4 regions of the Agrobacterium sp. 16-172Ci genome follow, and region 1 is predicted to be linked to each of the others. Evidence: predicted binding sites of a transcription regulator. Region 1 holds the regulator's gene; each other region holds the start of a gene.

What was found. Region 1 encodes PhoB, which activates phosphate uptake and scavenging genes when phosphate is short. Its sites were predicted from a motif close to TGTCATNNANCTGTCAT; they were not measured.
Region 2: ACQZ40_RS24840 (UDP-2,3-diacylglucosamine diphosphatase) is a predicted target of PhoB. The motif match lies at 2,646-2,662, and genes of this name have one in related genera.
Region 3: ACQZ40_RS06040 (DapH/DapD/GlmU-related protein) is a predicted target of PhoB. The motif match lies at 2,121-2,137, and genes of this name have one in related genera.
Region 4: ACQZ40_RS05475 (esterase-like activity of phytase family protein) is a predicted target of PhoB. The motif match lies at 2,400-2,416, and genes of this name have one in related genera.

What each region holds. Positions count from the first base shown of each region.
Region 1 is NZ_JBNWBW010000001.1:408,665-414,046, reverse strand. It holds gene ACQZ40_RS02095 (aspartate aminotransferase family protein) at 1-439, opposite strand, end outside; gene ACQZ40_RS02090 (GcrA family cell cycle regulator) at 871-1,404, shown strand; gene phoB (phosphate regulon transcriptional regulator PhoB) at 1,785-2,468, opposite strand; gene phoU (phosphate signaling complex protein PhoU) at 2,499-3,224, opposite strand; gene pstB (phosphate ABC transporter ATP-binding protein PstB) at 3,321-4,136, opposite strand; gene pstA (phosphate ABC transporter permease PstA) at 4,151-5,382, opposite strand, start outside.
Region 2 is NZ_JBNWBW010000043.1:5,384-10,765, reverse strand. It holds gene ACQZ40_RS24850 (DUF2865 domain-containing protein) at 1-36, opposite strand, end outside; gene ACQZ40_RS24845 (NADP-dependent malic enzyme) at 173-2,488, opposite strand; gene ACQZ40_RS24840 (UDP-2,3-diacylglucosamine diphosphatase) at 2,717-3,556, shown strand; gene dgcA (N-acetyl-D-Glu racemase DgcA) at 3,847-4,830, opposite strand; gene ACQZ40_RS24830 (ABC transporter permease) at 4,975-5,382, shown strand, end outside.
Region 3 is NZ_JBNWBW010000003.1:257,817-263,198, forward strand. It holds gene ACQZ40_RS06025 (esterase-like activity of phytase family protein) at 1-1,053, shown strand, start outside; gene ACQZ40_RS06030 (YunG family protein) at 1,178-1,525, shown strand; gene ACQZ40_RS06035 (hypothetical protein) at 1,672-2,019, shown strand; gene ACQZ40_RS06040 (DapH/DapD/GlmU-related protein) at 2,175-2,807, shown strand; gene ppx (exopolyphosphatase) at 2,853-4,376, opposite strand; gene ACQZ40_RS06050 (RNA degradosome polyphosphate kinase) at 4,373-5,382, opposite strand, start outside.
Region 4 is NZ_JBNWBW010000003.1:149,503-154,884, reverse strand. It holds gene lon (endopeptidase La) at 1-1,549, shown strand, start outside; gene hupB (DNA-binding protein HupB) at 1,838-2,113, shown strand; gene ACQZ40_RS05475 (esterase-like activity of phytase family protein) at 2,467-4,665, shown strand; gene ACQZ40_RS05470 (hypothetical protein) at 4,870-5,007, opposite strand; tRNA gene ACQZ40_RS05465 (tRNA-Val) at 5,328-5,382, opposite strand, start outside.

The sequences.
Region 1 (5,382 bases):
TCTGCTGGCCGCCGGCGGCAATCGTCGCCAGCGTGCGGCCATGGAAGGCGCCTTCGAAAGTGATAATCCGGAACTTTTCCGGATGCCCCTTGGAATAATGATAACGGCGCGCGGTCTTGATCGCGCATTCCAGCGCTTCTGCGCCGGAATTGGTGAAGAAGACCTTGTCTGCGAATGTCGCTTCCGTCAGGCGCTTTGCAAGCTTTTCCTGGCCCGGCACTTCATAAAGGTTCGAGACGTGCCAGACCTTCTCGGCCTGGGTCTTGATCGCCTCCACGAGGTGCGGATGGGCGTGGCCCAGCGAGTTGACCGCGACGCCGGCTGCAAAATCCAGATATCGTTCGCCGCTTTCCGTGAACAGCCAGACGCCCTCGCCTCGCTCGAAGCGCAGGGGGGCTCTTGCAAACGTATCGAACAATGGCGCGGCGGCTTCGGCCATGGCTGTATCACTCCTTGCGCGGATGCGCTGTCAGACGGTTGTCAATAGGCTTTCGGGGTTATCCCTTGCCTGAAAATCAAAAATGCCGCCTCGCGGCGGCAGGGGCACTATTGTCACTTCGCCTGCCGATGTCAACAAAAGTCCGCGTTTCCCGGGGTTCTCAAGCCCTAGTAGGTGGCGGCGAATGAGGCCCAAGGTGTTGCCTTTCAGACTCAACTCGCCAGCAAGTTGGGGAAAACCGGAAAATCGATTCGAGATGATTCCCGCGACTCTTGCCACGGAGTCTGCGTGGCACTAGGTTAATCGCTAATTACTAGACTGCATTGCGGCGGAACTAGTCACCAAAAATCAGGCAGAAACCACGCTCGCGGCACGCCCGCGAGGCGGAGAGGGATTCTGCCGACATTATACGCGACGAGCGGAGAAGCGGCATGAACTGGACAGACGAACGGGTCGAAAAACTCAAGAAATTGTGGTCCGAGGGGCTTAGCGCCAGCCAGATAGCAGCGCAGCTGGGCGGCGTCAGCCGCAATGCCGTCATCGGCAAGGTCCATCGCCTCAACCTGCCGGGACGCGTGAAGGCCGGCGGCCCGGTTACTTCGGCGCGTTCCGCGCCCAAGCGCACTGCCGCCCCTGCCCCGCGCGCGGCGAATTTTGCGACCCGCGTCAGCGCAGCACCTGCACGCGCGTTGAACCGCTCGAGCGCGGCAACGGCGCTGCACGAGGAGATCGATATCGAGACCGCCGAAGTTCTCGATTACGTTCCCTCCAAAAATGTCGTTACGCCGATCTCCCGCCGCCTGACGCTGACGGAACTGACGGAGCGCACCTGCAAGTGGCCGGTCGGCGATCCGCTGAAGGATGATTTCCATTTCTGCGGTTGTGAAGCACTGGAATCTTCGCCCTATTGCAAGTTCCATGCAAAGCTTGCCTACCAGCCGGTAAGCGAGCGTCGCAAGGCTTGAGTGTTGCGGCACGCATTCGACACTCAAAAACTACGGGCCTTCGGGCCCGTTTTTTTGTGGCGGAATCCAAGGTGGTTCTGGAACAGAGCGCACGCTGTCTAAGAGGCGCTCCCCATCCCTGTTCTTGCGCATTCTCCGGATGTAAAACCGCGATGGGCCCCTTGCGGCAAATGCTCGGAATTTATCGGCGACGTGCCGCGCCCTTCCTCCCGACAGGTTTCACCGCGCAATCCGGCTTTCAGCAGACCTTCTATCGCTCAAAAGAACAAGGATACGCATGTGCGGAAGGTTCAAAATCGAAAGGCCCGACACCGTTCCGGTCTCGGGCCTTCTGATTTTTAGGGAATTTATCCCGAGTGAAACCATCGGTTTCGGTTTTCTCAGGCTTCCATTGAATATCCGGCGCCGCGCACGGTGCGGATGACATCCTGCATATGCGAAAAATTGAGCGCCTTGCGCAGACGTCCGACATGCACGTCGACGGTGCGCTCATCCACATAGATATCGTGACCCCACACACCATCCAGCAATTGCGAGCGGGAAAACACCCGGCCGGGAGAGGTCATCAGGAATTCCAGCAGGCGGAACTCCGTCGGGCCGAGGCGCACTTCGCGGCTCTTGCGGTGAACGCGATGGGTCTCGCGATCCAGTTCGATATCGCCGCATTTCAGCACCGAAGACAGAACCTCCGGGCGGGCGCGGCGCAGCATCGCCTTGACGCGGGCCATGAGTTCCGGTGTCGAGAACGGCTTGACGACATAATCGTCGGCGCCGGTGGCGAGGCCGCGAACCCTTTCGCTTTCCTCGCCGCGCGCCGTCAGCATGATGATGGGCAGGCGCTCGGTTTCCGGCCGCATCCTGAGCCGACGGCAAAGTTCGATACCGGAAACGCCGGGAAGCATCCAATCCAGGATAAGGAGGTCCGGAATACGTTCCTGCAGCCTGATTTCTGCCTCGTCTCCACGGGGTATCGTGTCGACGTCATATCCCTCAGCCTCGAGATTGTAACGAAGCAGGACGCTCAGCGCTTCCTCATCTTCCACAACTGCAATCTTGGGCACCATATACTAACTCCGCAAGCCGCTGCCTGTCTGTTACTCGGTCACCGAACCGAGCGTGTTGGAACTGTCGTCCTTCGGACGCTCGCCTTCCGGCTGGCTGCCGGTGGTCATGTAATAGATCGTTTCGGCGATATTGGTGGCGTGGTCGCCGATACGCTCGATGTTCTTGGCGCAGAACAGAAGATGCGTGCAGGTGGTGATGTTGCGCGGATCTTCCATCATGTAGGTCAGAAGCTCACGGAAGAGCGACGTGTACATGGCGTCGATTTCTTCGTCGCGCTCGCGAATGGCATTGGCCTTCTCGGCGGAACGCGTGGAATAGACGTCCAGCACTTCCTTGAGCTGCACCAGCGCCAGTTCCGACAGGTGTTCGATGCCACGGGCGAGCTTGCGCGGCACGCCGGTGCCGGCAACCGCGATGACGCGCTTGGCTGTGTTTTTGCCAAGGTCGCCGACGCGTTCAAGGTCAGCTGCAATACGCAGGGTGCCGATGATCTCGCGAAGGTCTGCCGCCATCGGCTGGCGTTTGGCGATGGTGACGATGGCCTTGTCGCCGATCTCGCGCTCGGCGTGGTCGAGGATCGCATCGTCGGAAATGACCTTCTGGGCGAGCGCGGCATCGGAATTGACGAGCGCGCGCACGGCGTCGGCGCACATCTGCTCCGCAAGACCGCCCATTTCGGCGATACGACGCGTAAGGAATTTCAGTTCGTCGTCATAGGCCGACAGAATATGCGAATGGGTCGTTGTCTGTGTCATGGTCTAGTCCTCCGGCTTGGCCTGCATGCGCGTACCCGGAAGCGGGCACGGCAGAAGCACCAGTCTTGTTCGGTTTCGATAAAGCGCCGGCCGGGATCAGCCGAAGCGGCCCATGATGTAATCCTGCGTGCGCTGGTCGTCCGGATTGGTGAACATCTTGTCGGTTTCGTTTTCCTCGACAAGATGACCAAGATGGAACATGGCCGTGCGCTGGGAAACACGCGCCGCCTGCTGCATGGAGTGCGTGACGATGACGATGGTGTAATTGGTGCGCAGCTCGTGGATCAATTCTTCGACCTTTGCGGTCGCGATCGGGTCGAGAGCCGAGCAGGGCTCGTCCATCAGGATCACTTCCGGGCTGACGGCAACGGCGCGTGCGATGCACAGACGCTGCTGCTGACCGCCGGAAAGACCGGTGCCGGATTCGTGCAGACGATCCTTAACCTCGTTCCAGAGACCCGCCTTCTGCAGGCTCTGCTCGACGATCTGGTCCATATCCGCCTTATTGCGGGCGAGACCATGGATGCGCGGACCGTAGGAAATGTTTTCATAGATCGACTTCGGGAAGGGGTTCGGTTTCTGGAACACCATGCCGACGCGGGCGCGCAATTCCACGACGTCAATCGCCTGATCGTAGATATCGTCGGTGTCGAGCGTGATCTTGCCGGTGACCCGGCAACCGTCGATCGTGTCGTTCATACGGTTCAGGGTACGCAGGAAGGTGGATTTGCCGCAGCCGGACGGGCCGATAAGCGCGGTCACCGTATTTTCCCGAACGTTGAGGTTCACGTCGTAAAGCGCGCGCTTTTCGCCGTAATAAACCGAAACGTCCTTGCCGATCATCTTGTATGAGACTTCATTCATTTTCTTGTCCAGCGCCTTTTCAACTGCTGCTTCCGACAACATGTTCATTGCTCAAGCTCCCTCTACCAGCGCCGTTCGAAGCGGCGACGCAACAGGATTGCGCCAACATTCATGACGATGAGGAACAAAAGCAGGATGATGATAGCGCCGGATGTCCTTTCGACAAAGGCGCGCTCGGCTTCGTTCGCCCACATGTAAATCTGCACCGGCAGGGCCGTGGACGGATCCATCGGCGTTGTCGGATAATTCGCAACGAATGCCACCATGCCGATCAAGAGCAGCGGCGCCGTTTCGCCCAGCGCATGGGCGAGACCGATGATGGTGCCGGTCAGAATGCCGGGCATGGCGAGCGGCAGCACATGGTGGAAGATCGTCTGCATCTTGGAAGCGCCGAGGCCAAGGGCGGCGGCGCGGATAGACGGCGGCACGGCTTTCAGGGCAGCGCGCGTCGCGATGATGATCGTCGGCAGGGTCATCAGCGTCAGGACGAGGCCGCCGACCAGCGAGGCCGAGCGCGGAAAGCCCATGAAGTTGATGAAGACCGAGAGGCCGAGCAGACCGTAAACAATCGAAGGAACGGCCGCGAGATTGTTGATATTCACCTCGATAAGATCCGTCAGACGGTTCTTCGGGGCGAATTCCTCGAGATAGATGGAGGCCGCAACGCCAATTGGCAATGACAGCACCAGCACGATCAGCATCATGTAGAAGGAGCCGATCAGCGCCACACCGACACCCGCCGCTTCCGGACGGCTCGACGCGCCGTTGACGAAGATGCCGGTATTGAAATGTTTGCCGAGCTGGCCACTTTCGGCGAGCTGGTTCATCCAGCCGAGTTGCTGGTTCGAGATACGGCGATTGGCTTCATCCGCCGTCAGGTCGACCTGGCCCTTGAAGGCGCTGTCGACGTCGCCAGACGCCAGCAGCGTGACAGTGCGCGTGGTGCCGATGACGGCGGGATCGGCGACGACGATATCGCGAAGCTGCGTGCGCACGCTGTCCGAGATCAAGAGGTTGACGGCGCGTAGACCGGCGCGATCGGTCGGCGCAACGCCAAGGACCTTGGCGACAGCATCGCGGGCGATGACGGGATAATTGGCCGTCATCAGCTTTGTGGGATTGGTGGCCCGCTCATTTTTCGGATCGATGATCTGTTCGGAAAACTCGACCGGAACGGTGATCATCGTCTGCTGGAAAGCGGTGTAACCCTTGGAAACCACCGAGAAAAGCAGCAGGAAGAGAAAGATGAGGCCGAAGGAAATCGCTGCCATGCCGTAGGCACGGAAGCGGCGTT
Region 2 (5,382 bases), on a different contig from region 1:
AAGCAGGAGGCCGATGATGCGGCTGCGGCGGGTCAATTGTTCGATCCGTTCGATGTCCCCGGCTGGTGGCAGGGGCGTTATACTTCACGACATCCGTGTTTCGGGAAGATAACATAAGCTGTTGCCGCAATGCGGCAACAGCCTGTTCAAAATTGCGTTAATGCGGCCTCTATCACACCGAAGGATGCGAGGCCTGCACCACGGCAAACGCCGCCATGTTGACCACGCCGCGCGAGGTGACGCTGGGCGACAGGATATGGGCGGGCAGGGCCGTGCCGAGCAGGATCGGGCCGACATGCAGGCCTTCCGTCAAGGTGCGGGTGACGCCGAGCGTGATGTTGGCGGCATCGAGGTTCGGGAAAACCAGAAGGTTCGCTTCGCCCGTCAGCACGCTGTTCGGCATGGCACGCTTGCGCAGCGCTTCCGAAAGGGCCGAACCGCCCTGCATTTCGCCATCCACTTCCAGTTCCGGTGCGGCTTCCTGCACGATCTTCAGGGCGCGGCGCATCTTGCGGGCGCTTTCGGAATCGCGCGAGCCGAAATTGGAATGGCTGGCGAGGGCGATCTTCGGCGTGATGCCGAAGCGGCGGATTTCCTTGGCCGCGAGAATGGCCATTTCCGCCACTTCCTCGGAGGTCGGGTCGTAATTCACGAAAGTATCGGTGAGGAACAGCGCACCCTGCTGGGTGATGAGCAGGCTGAGGCCCGCGAAGGAACGCACGCCTTCCTGCTTGCCGATGATCTGGTTGACGTCGCGCAGGTGGCGGTCGTAACGGCCTTCGAGGCCGCAGATCAGCGCATCCGCTTCGCCGCGCTTCACCGACAGCGCGCCGATGACGGTCGTGTTGGTGCGCACGATGGTGCGGGCTGCTTCCGGGTTGATACCGACGCGACCGACAAGGGCGAAATAGTCATCGACATAGTCGCGGTAGCGCGGATCGTCTTCCGGATTGACCACCGCGAAATCCGTATGTGGGCGGATGCGCAGGCCGAAGCGCTTCAGGCGCGTTTCGATGATCTGCGGGCGGCCGATGAGGATCGGGATGCCGGTGCCTTCTTCCAGCAGCACCTGGGCGGCGCGCAGCACGCGCTCGTCTTCGCCTTCGGCAAAGATGATGCGCTTCTTTTCGGCGGCTTTCGCGGCATTGAAGACCGGTTTCATGATGAAGCCGGAACGCCAGACGAAACGGTTCAGCTGGTCGAGATAGGCTTCGAAATCGGTGATCGGCCGGGCGGCGACACCGCTTGCGGCCGCAGCACGGGCAACGGCTGGCGCAATGCGCAGGATGAGCCGCGGATCGAAGGGCGAGGGGATGAGGTAGTTCGGGCCGAAGACCGGCGTTTCGCCGCTATAGGCCTTTGCGGCCACTTCTGAAACTTCCTCACGCGCGAGTTCGGCGATGGCCTGCACGGCGGCCATCTTCATTTCCTCGTTGATCGTGGTTGCGCCGCAATCCAGCGCGCCGCGGAAGATATAGGGGAAGCAGAGAACGTTGTTCACCTGGTTCGGGAAATCCGAACGACCGGTGCAGATCATCGCATCCGGACGGGCCGCACGCGCCGCCTCCGGCATGATTTCCGGATTGGGGTTGGCAAGCGCCAGGATCAGCGGGTTTTCCGCCATGCGCTCCAGCAGTTCCGGCTTTAGCACGCCGGCGGCGGAAAGGCCGAGGAAGACATCCGCGCCGTCGATGGTTTCGGAGAGAACGCGTTTGTCGGTCTTCTGGGCGTAAACTTCCTTCCACTCGTCCATCAGCGTGTTGCGGCCATCGTAAACGAGGCCTTCGATGTCGTGGACCCAGATGTTTTCTTTCTTCGCGCCCATGGCGACGAGCAGGTTGAGGCAGGCAAGGGCTGCCGCGCCGGCGCCCGAGGCGACGATCTTGACGCTCGAGAGCGATTTTCCGGCGAGTTCCAGTGCGTTGGTGACGGCGGCGGCGACGATGATCGCGGTGCCGTGCTGGTCATCGTGGAAGACCGGGATGTTCATCTTCTCGCGCAGCTGGCGCTCAACCTCGAAACATTCCGGCGCCTTGATGTCCTCAAGGTTGATGCCGCCGAAGGTGGGCTCCAGCGCTGCGATGGTGGAGACCATGTCGTTGATGCCGGGCGCATCGATTTCGATATCGAAAACGTCGATGCCGGCGAATTTCTTGAAGAGGACGGCCTTGCCTTCCATCACCGGCTTGGAAGCAAGCGGGCCGATATTGCCGAGGCCGAGCACCGCCGTGCCGTTGGAAATGACGGCGACGAGGTTGGCGCGGGCGGTATATTCCGCCGCCGTTTCCGGATTTTCATGGATGGCGAGGCAGGGGGCGGCAACACCCGGCGAATAGGCCAGCGCCAGATCGCGCTGGTTGCCGAGCGGCTTGGTGGCCTGGATTTCCAGCTTGCCGGGGCGCGGATAGCGGTGGAAAAAGAGCGCCTGTTCCTCGATGTCGGCCTTTGCCGTGTTGGCGGGCGTGTTGTTCTTATCGTGAGAGGTCATTCTTCCACCGTCATGTCTGGTTCAATTCCGGACCCCTGAATACAACAAACTTCCCCGTGGTACAGCCGTTATTTGACCGCACCTTATGCAAATGCGGCCATGGCTTATTCGCGTTTTCGTGAAGGCTTTCGTCATATTCCCTATAAAAACCGGCGTCTGTCATGTTGCTGAAACACGAGTCTGGTTCTGAGAGGTAAGAAAGCCGCAGGGACGCAACCGAACAGGGGGATGAAATCCGTGGCCGGTCAAATCGAAACCAGACAGTTCAGAACGCTTTTCATTTCGGATGTTCATCTCGGCTCCAAGGCGGCCAAGACGGATTATCTGCTCGACTTCCTGAAATATCACGAGGCCGAAACGATCATTCTCGTCGGCGACATCGTCGACGGCTGGCGTCTGCGCCGCAGCTGGTACTGGCCGCAGGGCTGCAACGACGTGGTGCAGAAGCTCCTGCGCAAGGCCCGCAAGGGAACGCGCATCGTCTATATCCCCGGCAATCACGATGAATTCCTGCGGGAATTTCCGGGCATGCATTTCGGCGGCATCGAAGTGGCCGAGCGCATGATTCATGAGGCCGCCGACGGCAAGAAGTACCTGATCATCCATGGCGACGAGTTCGACGTGGTGGTGCGCAACGCCCGCCTGCTCGCCTATCTCGGCGACTGGGCCTATGACGCGGCAATTGCGCTCAACATCGCCATCGCCGCGGTGCGCCGCCGCATCGGCCTGCCTTACTGGTCGTTCTCGGCCTGGGCCAAGCTGCAGGTCAAACACGCGGTCAACTTCATCGGCGAATTCCAGCGCGTGGTGGCCGACGAGGCGCGACGCAACAATGTCGACGGCGTGATCTGTGGGCACATCCACCACGCTGTCATGGAAGACATGGACGGCATTCGCTACATCAACACCGGCGACTGGGTGGAAAGCTGCACGGCGATTGCCGAAAATGCCGATGGCAGCTTCGAGCTGATCACCTGGATGCAAACGAGCGACGTTACCGCCGAACACACATCGGACGAGATGGAGCCGGTGGATATTCCAGGGCTGATCGGGAAGCACGCGGCCTGAGTCGGCGCGTTTGGTTGCAGGCTCACCTGTAAACGAAGTGTTTGGCAAAAATTGTGGCATCCGCATACCGTCATCCCGGCCCTGAGCCGGGATCCAGTGCGATCAAGTCTTTGATCGCGTAAGACCTATTTCTCACGGCGCAGACGCGCCGTGGCTGGATGCCGGATCAGGTCCGGCATGACGGAGGTGAGGCTTTAGAGCCTTCCCAGTAACCTTACGGTTAGGCACCGGAGAGATGGTGCGAACGCAGCCTCTCGACACCAACCCAGTGCGGACCCTTAGCGAGAGTTCTACCCCCACAATTCCGGCCGTGCCGGATAAACCAGCGAACCCTCATAAACCAGCCCCGGCTCACGATCCTGCGCCAGCAGCAGCGGTCCGTCGAGATCGGCGAAGGCCGCGCCCTGCGCCGCGAGCACCGCAGGCGCCATGCCGAGCGAGGTGCCGAGCATGCAGCCGACCATGATGGTGAAGCCGAGCCTTTCGGCCTCGGCCTTCATGACAAGCGCTTCGGTCAGGCCGCCGGTCTTGTCGAGCTTGATGTTAATCGCATCGTAGCGGTCGCGCAGGGCGGCGAGGTCCTTGGTGGAATGCACGCTTTCGTCGGCGCAGATCAGTACCGGATGGTCGATGCGGGCGAGGATGTCATCCTTGCCGGCGGGTAGCGGCTGCTCGATCAGCGATATCTTCAGTTCTGCCGCAAGCCGCAGATAATATTCGATATTATAATCGTTCCAGCCTTCATTGGCGTCGATGATGATGCGCGCTTCGGGTGCGGCGGCGCGCACGGCCCTGAGACGCGCTTCGTCATCCGCCGTGCCGGTCTTGATCTTCAGCAGCGGGCGGCCTGCGTTTTCCGCCGTTTTCGCGGCCATGGTCTCGGGGTCGGCAAGCGAGATGGTGTAGGCGGTGACGAGCGGCTTTGCCGCCTGTCCAAGGATGCGCTCGGCAACGGTTTTGCCGGTGATCTTGGCTTCGAGGTCCCACAGCGCGCAATCCACCGCATTGCGGGCGGCGCCGGGTTGCATCGCCTGTTGCAGTTCCTGCCGTGTCACACCGCCGGCGATCTGCTCCGCCATCGCCTCGATATCGGCAATGACGCCTTCAATACTTTCGCCATAACGCGGATAGGGCACACATTCGCCGATACCGGTAAAGGAACCATCGCGGATGGTGCACGTTACGACATCCGCGTGGGTGCGGGTGCCGCGTGAAATGGTGAAGCTGCCGGCGACGGGAAAACGTTCCGTTGTGGCTTGAAGGTAACGGGGCATGTTTTTTTCACTTCCGATTGGGCGGCAAAAGACACATGACGCCAAATTTATCACGAATTGTCGGCCGTCACTGTGGCTTGCCGGAGGCCAAAACGTTATGAAACCTTTAAGAATCTCGTGACGGCTGCACTCGCTCGGAGCATTATGCAAGAACAGGACACACGGCAACAGGCGAACCCGGCCGCAATCACCGAAGACGATAGCGTCTCCGGCGGCGGCTTGCGTTTTGTCATGAGCGGTTCCTGGCGCAACAGCAATCTCGCCGGTGTTTTCCCCAGTCTTGAAAAGATCGAAAAGGGCAAATCCGCTGGCCCGGTGGAAATCGATCTTTCTTCCGTCGAGGCCATCGATACGACGGGCGCATGGATCATCCAGCGCCTGCGCAAGGACCTCGAGGCAAATGGCGCCACCGTCACCGTGACGGGCAATGACCGTATCGAAGAGGTCATCGGCCAGTTGCCCGAAAAGGTGGAGATGGAGGGCGAAGCGCCCAAGAAGGTGGGGCTCGCCGAGCGTATTTTTGCGCCCATCGGCAAGGCCGTCATTCAGAAC
Region 3 (5,382 bases), on a different contig from region 1:
GGCAGCTTCTGGAGCCTTTCCGACAACGGTTTCGGTTCCAAGCTCAATTCCAGCGACGCCATGCTGATGCTTCACCATCTGAAGTTCGACTGGGACGCGGGCAAGGTCAACGCGCTTGAAACCGTCTTCCTCTCCGATCCCGACATGAAGGCGCCCTTCCCCATCGTTCTGGAAGGCTCGAGCAAGCGTTACCTGACGGGTGCGGATTTCGACGTCGAATCCATTCAGCCGGTCGCTGACGGTTTCTGGGTCGGCGAGGAATTCGGCCCCTACATTCTGAAATTCACCCGCGACGGCAAGCTGACCGATGTGATCTCGACCAAGGCCGGCGACATCGAGGTGAAGTCTCCCGACCATCCGGCTCTTGCCCTGCCCGGCAACCCCACGCAGAAAATGCCCGCTTTCAACCTGAAGCGCTCCGGCGGTTATGAGGGCATGGCGCTCTCCAAGGACGGCTCGAAGCTCTATGGCCTGCTGGAAGGCCCGCTCTACATGGCCGACGGCCAGGTGGAAAAAACCGAAGACGGCGCGACTGCGCTGCGCATCATCGAACTCGACACCGCCAAGAAGGCGTGGACCGGCCGTAGCTGGCTTTATCCGCTGGCGGAAGGCGGCGAGGCAATCGGCGACTTCAACATGCTGGATGACAGCACGGCGCTGGTCATCGAACGTGACAATGGCGCCGGCACGGCCGACAAGGCCTGCGCCGATCCGAAGAAGCCGGAAGCAAACTGCTTTGCCGTGCCTTCCAAGGTCAAGCGCATCTACAAGATCGAGTTCAATGACGCCAATGTCGGCAAGGCCGCCCGCAAGATCGGCTATATCGATCTTCTGAAGATCTCCGATCCTGACAACAAGAAACGTCAGGGCGGCGGCAACGGCTATTACGACATGCCTTTCGTCACCATCGAGAATGTCGACCGCGTCGATGCCACCCATATCGTCGTCGGCAACGACAACAACCTGCCCTTCTCCGCCGGCCGTGCGCTGGACAAGGCTGACGACAACGAATTCGTCCTGCTGGAGGTCAAGGACCTGCTCGAGGCGAAATAAGACCAAGGCTGCTGTCACTTGCTTTGACGGCTGCGAATGATCCGGACGGAGCGCCCGGCAGACACAAATGTCTGCATGGCGCTCCGTTCCGATTTTCCAGAGCTAGCGGAAAAGAAGACGTTTCATGCAGGACCATGCAGAAAGACTTTATTACGCCCTGAAGAAAAGCTGGTCGGGCGAGACGAGCGGCCTCTGGTCGCGCGAAAACCCCGCCAAGGGCCAAGGCAGCGTCACCGCGCTGGTGGTACAGGATATTTTCGGCGGAGAGCTTGTCAAAACCGCTGTCAGCGGTGCCGACCATTTTTACAATATCGTCGAAGGCACCCGCTGGGATTTCACCTTCAGCCAGTTCGATATTCCGGTCGGCTATCAGGACAGGCTTGCCAGCCGCACGGAAGCCATGGCGACGATAACGCCGCTGCAATATGCCTATCTCAGCGCCTGCATCCGCAAGGCGCTCGGGCACGGCTGAGCCGTTAGCAAAAGCGCATCGCGGCACGGTGGCCAGCCAGGGTGTCACGCTCCGAGACCACGATGTCAATCTTTCCCGCAAAGCGGACACATTCCTTGCGATAATATCGCCAGGTGGAATGGTTGCACCGGCAGGAGAGATATTCGATGAGTGAAAGTTGCCCGGTCCTGACACCGGCGGAACGGCAGGTACAGGCCATATTGGAGCGCACGGGGGCAGTGATGATGGCCACCATTCACGCAGCGCTCGAACGTGCCAGCAAAGAGGTCGCTGACGCATTCCGGGCCGTCGATTCAGACATGCAGCCGCCGCCCCACGACTATTTTACCGCTGTCGCCCATCAGCAGCTCTTCCTGATGTTATGCGGGGCGGACCCGAAAACCTTCGAGGGCGGAGACCCCGAAATCGCCGGCCACATCATTCGGAATGCGCAAAACATATCCGACCACTACTGGAAGAAAACGCCTGCCGCGGCGGATGTCCCCGGCAAGTGATACATTCCGAGTGAAGACAGGATTTCGCGTCACGCGGCATCGCGCGCGATCTGCGTTTTAGAGAGGATGCCCAGCCCGGCCGGACCCCTATCGCCATTTCACGTCACAGCACCTTCATCATCGCCGTTTAAGCAGGCGCAAATCCGGAGGCTGGAATGGATTCGACCGCACAGATCAAGCGCCCGAAAATCGCAGAGACCGTCATCCATGCGACGGCGAGCATAAGAGATTCCAATATCGGCGAATGCTGCGAAATTCTGGCTGACACCTCCCTGCACAATGCCGAGCTCGGCAATTACTCCTATCTTGGCCCCCGTTGCATGGTGGGCGATGCAACGATCGGAAAATTCTGCGCCATCGCCGCAGAGGTCAGGATAGGCGCTCCGAACCATCCGATGGACAGGCCATCCATGCACCGTTTCAGCTATTGCCCTGAATATTATTCTGCGGATGCCGTGCGCGATAACGCCTTTTTCGACCGGCGCAGGGAGGACTGCGCCGTCATCGGTCACGATGTCTGGATCGGTCACGGCGTTATCGTCTTGCCGGGTGTCACGGTTGGAGACGGGGCAGTGCTCGCCGCCGGCGCGGTCGTCACCAGAGACGTGCCGCCCTACACCATCGTCGGCGGCGTTCCCGCAAAAATCATTCGCGAACGATTTTCGCGGCCCATCGCGGAAAAGCTTGCATCAATCGCATGGTGGGATTGGCCATTCGAAACGATCATGGCGCGGCTTTCCGACTTTCAGTCGAGCGACATAGAAGCCTTTTGCGAGCGCTGGTCCTAGCGGACGCAAGAACCGTCCTGTCGCGAAACAGAAACGCGCCGTTCGTTATTCGAACACGAATGCCAGCCGCTTGCCCGTCAGCTTCGCCAGTTGCTGCAAACGCCCGTCCAGCCGCTCGCCGGCGAAATCGCAATAATCGTGCGGCACGACGAATTCCAGATCGAGATCGGGATTGCCGGATTTGCGGAATTTGAGGTGGTCGACGACGCCCGGCATCGAGGCCGAGAAGAGATAGACGACGCGCAGCAGGCCGCCGAGCAATTTACCGAGTTCCTGCAACCGGTCACCCGCCATGGCGGCGAGGGGCTGCGTGGTGCCGTTGTCGTTCAGACCTTCGAAGCGATAATAATTGGCGAGCGCAATATAGGCGCGGCCGGGATGGGTGATCGCCACGAAGGAGGAATGGGCGATGATGTTGAGCGCCTGCAATCCGCGATAATCGGGATGGGCGCGCCAGCTGATATCGGCAAGAAGGCAGGCCGCCTGCCGGTAACGGCTCTCCTCTTCGGTCTCGTCAACGCCGAAGACCGGGAAGGTGCGGCCGCTCCAGTCCGCCAGTTCGCGCGCATGTTCCGGCGAGCGGGCACGCAGAATGGCAAGTTCATCGGCGGCAACCAGCAGCGGATCGGAATCCCGCTCTTCTTCAGTCAACAGCGAATAAAGATAACCTTCGCGCACGCCCTGCGCCGAAAAGGCGATCCTGGCCGGCTTCATCATTTTCAGAACTTCGCGCATGGCGATGGCGCCGAATGGCAGCAGCGAGCGGCGGTTCTTGGAGACCGCCTGCCAGGCCGGATCCTTGCTATCCCGGGAGACGATGACCTCTTCGAGAAAATTCAGCATTTCCTCCAGCGGCAATTCATAGCCCTGCATCATATGCAGCGGATAGCCCGATATCTCCATATGCAGCTTGGCGATGTTTCGCCAGGTGCCGCCCACCGCGTAAAAGGTGCGCCCCTCACCCGCCGCCAGAAGCTTGGCGAAGGATTTGACGTGTTTTCTGGCAATCGTCGCCGCTTTTTCCAGCGAGCCGTCCGACTGCTCCGACAGCCGCAGGCCGCCGAGCGGCAGGGTGATGCCCTCGCCGCAGCTCTTGCCCTTGATGTCGATGAGCTCGAGCGAACCGCCGCCCAAATCGCCGGCGATGCCGTCTGGATCATGGAAACCGCTGATCACGCCATAGGCGGAATAAAGCGCTTCCTTTTCGCCTGACAGTACCTCGATCTCGCAGCCGAGAATGGCTTCTGCCTCGCGGATGAAATCCGGGCCGTTTTCCGCCTCACGCGCCGCAGCCGTCGCCAGCACATAGAGCTTCTGCGCCTGCGCCTGCTCGGAAAGGACATGGAAACGCCGAAGCGCCATCAGCGCCCGGCTGACGCCTTCCTCATGCATACGGCCCGTCAGCGCCAGTCCCTTGCCGAGGCCACACAGGACCTTTTCGTTGAACAGCACCGCAGGCGCGCGGGAAAGACCTTCATATACGACGAGACGAACGGAGTTCGAACCAATATCTATGACGGAAACGGGGGCAAGGCCGGTCAGCCGCCCCTGTGCTTCTGATCGAGTCATTCAGCCTGTTTCTTGCGGGACGAAATCAACCCGGCAATCAATTTGGGCGCACTGGATTTCAAGGCTTCACCACGTCCGGAAAGGCTGGGATTGGTCATGAAATAGTGCTGCGCGTTGAACGGTTCTTCGCCTTTACGCACCTCGATGCGCCTCGACGTTCCGTCCGCAAGTATCTCGTAGCTCTGCTGGTTGTCAATGAGATTGCCAAGCATAATCTGTGAAAGAACCTGCTCATGCACGGTGGGATTGGTGAGCGGAACCAGCGTTTCCACGCGCCGATCAAGGTTGCGCGGCATCATGTCGGCCGAGCCGATATAGACCAGCGCCTTGTCCGACGGCAGGCCGAAACCATTGCCGAAGCAGAAGATGCGGCTGTGTTCGAGGAAGCGTCCGACGATGGATTTGACGCGGATATTATCCGACAGACCGGGCACCTGCGGGCGCAGGCAGCAGATGCCGCGCACGACGAGATCGACCTCCACGCCCGCCGCGCTGGCGCGATAGAGCGTATCGATGATTTCAGGATCGACCAGCGAATTCATCTTCATCCAGATCGCCGCCGGCGCGCCACGCTTGGCATGTTCGATCTCTTCGTTGATGTGCTTCACGATGCGGGCGCGCAGCGTATAGGGCGAAACGGCCAGCTTCATGCCCTCTTCCGGTTCGCCGTAGCCCGTGATGAAGTTGAAGATATTCGCCATGTCATGGGCGATCTTCGGGTTGCAGGTGAAGAAGGACAGGTCCGTATAGATTTTGGCGGTAATCGGGTGATAGTTGCCGGTGCCGAGATGGCAATAGGTTCTGAGCTTGCCGTCCTCGCGGCGTACAACCATCGACATCTTGGCGTGGGTCTTGAGTTCGATGAAGCCGAAGACGACCTGCACGCCGGCGCGCTCCAGATCGCGCGCCCAGCGGATATTCGCCTCTTCGTCGAAACGCGCCTTCAGCTCGACCAGCGCGGTGACGGATTTCCCGGCTTCGGCCGCATCGATCAGCGCGCGAACGA
Region 4 (5,382 bases), on a different contig from region 1:
GACCGTCGTGCGCAACTATCTGGACTGGCTGCTGGGTCTACCCTGGGGCAAGAAGTCGAAGATCAAGGCCGACCTCAACAATGCCGAGAAGATCCTGGATCAGGACCACTTCGGTCTGGACAAGGTCAAGGAGCGTATCGTCGAATATCTGGCCGTGCAGGCCCGTGCGACGAAAATCCGCGGTCCGATCCTCTGCCTCGTCGGCCCGCCCGGCGTCGGCAAGACCTCGCTCGCCAAGTCGATCGCCAAGGCGACCGGCCGCGAATATGTGCGCATGGCGCTGGGTGGCGTTCGTGACGAGGCGGAAATACGCGGTCACCGCCGTACTTATATCGGCTCCATGCCGGGCAAGATCGTCCAGTCGATGAAGAAGGCCAAGAAGGCGAACCCGCTCTTCCTGCTCGACGAGATCGACAAGATGGGCATGGACTTCCGTGGCGATCCGTCGTCGGCACTGCTCGAGGTGCTCGATCCGGAACAGAACTCCACCTTCATGGACCATTACCTTGAAGTGGAATACGACCTGTCCGACGTGATGTTCGTGACAACGGCCAACACGCTGAACATTCCCGGCCCACTGATGGACCGCATGGAAGTGATCCGCATCGCCGGTTACACGGAAGACGAAAAGCGCGAAATCGCCAAGCGTCACCTGTTGCCCAAGGCGATCAAGGAACATGCTCTGCGTCCGGAAGAGTTCTCGGTTACCGATGACGCCCTGATGGTCGTCATCCAGCAGTACACCCGCGAGGCGGGCGTGCGCAGTTTCGAACGCGAGCTGATGAAGCTGGCGCGCAAGGCTGTCACCGAGATCATCAAGGGCAAGGTCAAGTCCGTGGAAGTCACCGCAGCAAACGTTCCGGATTATCTGGGCGTTCCGCGGTTCCGCCACGGCGAGGCCGAGCGCGAGGATCAGGTCGGTGTCGTCACGGGTCTGGCCTGGACGGAAGTCGGCGGTGAGCTGCTCACCATCGAAGGCGTGATGATGCCGGGCAAGGGCCGCATGACGGTGACCGGCAACCTCAAGGAAGTGATGAAGGAATCCATTTCGGCGGCGGCATCCTATGTCCGTTCGCGCGCCGTGGACTTCGGCATCGAGCCGCCCCGCTTCGACAAGAGCGACATCCACGTGCACGTTCCGGAAGGGGCAACCCCGAAGGACGGTCCGTCCGCCGGTGTTGCCATGGCGACCGCCATCGTCTCCATCATGACGGGTATCCCGGTCTCGAAGGATGTGGCGATGACGGGTGAGATCACGCTTCGCGGTCGCGTGCTGCCTATCGGCGGCCTGAAGGAAAAGCTGCTTGCGGCCCTTCGCGGCGGCATCAAGAAGGTGCTGATCCCGGAAGAAAACGCCAAGGATCTGGCGGAGATTCCGGACAATGTGAAGAACGAGATGGAAATCATCCCGGTGTCGCGGATGGGCGAGGTCATCAAGCACGCCCTTATCCGCCAGCCGGAGCCCATCGAGTGGGACGGCAGCATCGAGACGCCGGTGATCGCAACCGTCGAAGGCGTCGACGACGGCAGCCAGACCATCGCGCATTGATAATGCATCGTCGCGAGGGGCGGGAATCGCCTTTCGCGACGGCTGCTGCATAGATTCAATGTCTTAGGTGTCGGAAGGCGCATGTGGCGTAAAGCTGCGCACAAGTGATGCGAATTTGGCACGAATATGTGGAAGGCCGGCAGAAATGTCGGCCTTTTTTGTGAAAAAAAACGCAGACCCCTTGTTTTTCAGGCGATTCCAGCGCTTTTGGGTTGCTGCGCGCGGATGCGAACGTATTCTGCGCCGGCTTAATTTGAGTCGTTTCAAACCATTGAAAGGGGTGGAAACATGAACAAGAACGAGCTCGTCTCTGCTGTTGCCGAAAAGGCTGGTCTCACGAAGGCAGATGCTGCTTCCGCTGTTGATGCTGTATTCGAAACTGTACAGAGCGAACTGAAGAACGGTGGCGACATTCGCCTGGCCGGCTTCGGCAGCTTCTCCGTCAGCCGTCGTGAAGCCTCCAAGGGCCGTAACCCTTCCACGGGTGCTGAAGTCGATATCCCGGCTCGCAACGTACCGAAGTTTTCCGCAGGCAAGGGCCTGAAGGACGCCGTCAACTCGTAAGGTTTCCGGAAAGCCGCAACGCCCGGCGGCGGGCGGGCGGCTTTTCAGGTTCACGAGGAAACATGTTTTGACGCCCTGACGCCGTCACATCGCCGCCAAAAGCGGGCGGTGTTTCGAAAAGCTCTTTTCGGACAGGCCGGGTTCTCCCGGTCAAGATGTGAATGAAAGCAGGGAAGCGCCTGTGTAGCTTCCATCCGGACACACGGCGTTTTTCGACGCGGAATGTGGGCATAAACACGAAAGCCCGGCCTTCCAGGCCGGGCTTTTTGATTCAGCGGTCAGGAAGTGTCATGCCACTGTCATGTCTGTAACGCAGAAGCCTTGGGGTATTTCTGGACCCAAGGGGGATTAAAATGGCGTTCCGATTTTCTCAAATGGCTTTGACCGCCGCGCTGCTCACGTCCGCAGCCATCCCGGCCGCGGCCGAGCCGGTTTTCAACCGCATCGCATCTTTCCCCGTGGCGAAAAACCTTCCCGCGGACAAGGACACCAAGTCCGTCACCTCGGCTGAAATCATTACCGCCAGCGAAGACGGCAAGACGTTGATATATTCGGACAGCCCGCTTGGCGGCATCGGTTTCATCGACATCACCGACGCCAAGGCTCCCAAGGCCGGCGGCGCGCTGCTGCTCGAAGGCGAACCGACCTCCGTTGCCGTTGCCGGTCTCAAGGTGCTGGCCGGCGTCAATACGTCGAAAAATCGCGCCAAGCCCTCCGGCAAGCTGGTGACGGTCGATATTGCTACCAAAAAGATCGAAGCAAGCTGTGATCTCGGCGGCCAGCCCGATTCCGTCGCCGTTTCCCCAGACAAGACCTTCGCCTCCATCGCCATCGAAAACGAGCGCGATGAAGAGGTGAACGAAGGCGCCCTGCCGCAGATGCCCGCCGGTTATCTGGTGACTGTCGGTCTGAAGGACGGCGTTGCCGATTGCGCGACGCTGAAGAAGATCGAGCTCACCGGTCTTGCCGAAATTTCTCCTGAGGATCCGGAGCCGGAATTCGTGTCGATCAACGCCAATGGCGAGATCGCGCTGACTCTTCAGGAAAACAATCATATCGTCATTCTCGACGGCAAGACCGGTACGGTGAAGACGCATTTCTCCGCCGGCAAGGTCGATCTTGAAGGCATCGATACGAAGACCGATGGCCAGTTGAAGTTCACCGACAAGCAGGAAGGCCGCAAGCGCGAGCCGGACGCCGTGAAGTGGCTGGACAACGACCGTATCGTCATCGCCAATGAGGGCGACTGGCAGGGCGGTTCGCGCGGCTTTACCATCTTCGACAAGACCGGCAAGCTCGTCTACGAATCCGGCTCCTCGCTCGAACACGCGGTTGCGGCCATCGGCCACTATCCGGAAAAGCGCTCCAAGGCAAAGGGCATCGAGCCGGAAGGTCTGGAAGCGGCGACCTTCGGCGACCAGAAATATTTCTTCGTGCTGTCGGAGCGCGCCTCTGTCGTCGCTGTCTACAAGGACACCGGCAAGGAGCCGGAACTGACGCAGCTCCTGCCTTCGGGCGTTTCGCCGGAAGGCGCTGTCGCCATCCCGTCGCGCAACCTCCTTGCCACGGCCAATGAGGTCGATCTGATCGAAGACGGCGGCGTCCGCTCGCATGTCATGCTCTATGAGCGCGGTGAAGGTGAAGCAGCCTATCCGCAGCTGGCTTCCGCCACCGTCGATGGTGCGCCGATCGGCTGGGGCGCTCTTTCGGGTCTGGTCGGCGATGCCGAAAAGCCCGGCATTCTCTATGCCGTGTCCGACTCGGTCTATGGCAACCAGCCGTCGATCTTCACCATCGATGCGACGAAAAAGCCCGCCACCATCACCAGCGTGCTGCGCGTCAAGCGTGACGGCATCGCCGCTCAAAAGCTAGACATCGAAGGCATCACGCTGGACGGCAAGGGCGGTTTCTGGCTGGCTTCTGAGGGCGACAGCGCCAAGCTCGTTCCGCACGCGCTCTATAACGTCAACGCCAAGGGCGAGATCAAGGCCGAGATCGCATTGCCGAAGGAACTTCTCGCCGGCGACACCCGCTTCGGTTTCGAAGGCGTGACCATGATCGGCAAGGGCGACGACGCGACGCTGTGGATGGCTGTGCAGCGTGAATGGGGCACGGACGAAAAGGGCTTCGTCAAGCTGGTCTCCTACAATCCGAAATCCAAGGAGTGGGGCGCCGTCCGTTACCCGCTCGACAAGACCGAGGCAGGCTGGGTCGGCCTCTCCGAAATCGCCGCGCAGGGCGACTATGTCTATATCGTCGAGCGCGACAACCAGATCGGCGACAAGGCCAAGATCAAGAAGCTCTACCGTGTTGCGATCGCGGACCTGAAGCCGGGCAAGATCGGCGGCGAACTGCCGCTGGTGGCCAAGCAGGAAGCCCATGACTTCCTGCCTGACCTCAAGGCCCAGACCAACGGTTATGTCGTCGACAAGCTGGAAGGCTTCACCTTCGACAAGGCGGGAACGGCCTATGCCGTGACCGACAATGACGGCGTGGACGATTCTTCCGGCGAAACGCTGTTCTTCACCGTCAATATGAAGGCGATCAACTGATCGAGCCGATTGGCGCCGCAAATGAAAAAAGCCGGGCTATGCCCGGCTTTTTTGTACGGCGAGGGGCCTCTTGGCCGCGTTTCCCGATCTTGCACGATGCCCGACGATGCAAGCCGTTAAAATCGGCGTTGCCGCTTCGATATCGGATTGTGAAGGATTCGTCCGGAGCCATCCGGGAAAATGCTGCGGATCGATCGTAACGGATCACCGCCCCATGGAATTCTTGCTTTTGGGAGTATCTTGTTTTTCCGAGTCCTGCTGGACCCAGCGGAAAAAAATATAAACAGGCAGCGCAATAAGCGCGAGTGTTACAAACGCGTCGATCGACATGGTTTCATCCATCAGTTCAACCGTTCATCATGAAACGGTGCGCAAACAATGCCTGAAATCTCTTTAGAAAGTCTGAATCTTCCTTATTTTCCGGTATGTTGCGGGGTGATACAGGGGGTGGTCAAGTTGTCGGATTTTGGAACAGTGGTGCCGATTTGGCATGGCGCAACTGGAGAAAAGCGATTCCAGCGGTTGGGAATCGTGACGACGCTCTACCGACCGTAGTTAGGGCAGGGGGCAATGATTCCGAATACTGGAGGGCTTATCGCATAGCCAAAGCAAACACGAACAATCTCGGTATCAGGGGGTGATATTTAAATCTTCTGGGAAAATGGTGGGCGATGAGAGACTCGAACTCCCGACATCCTCGGTGTAAACGAGGCGCTC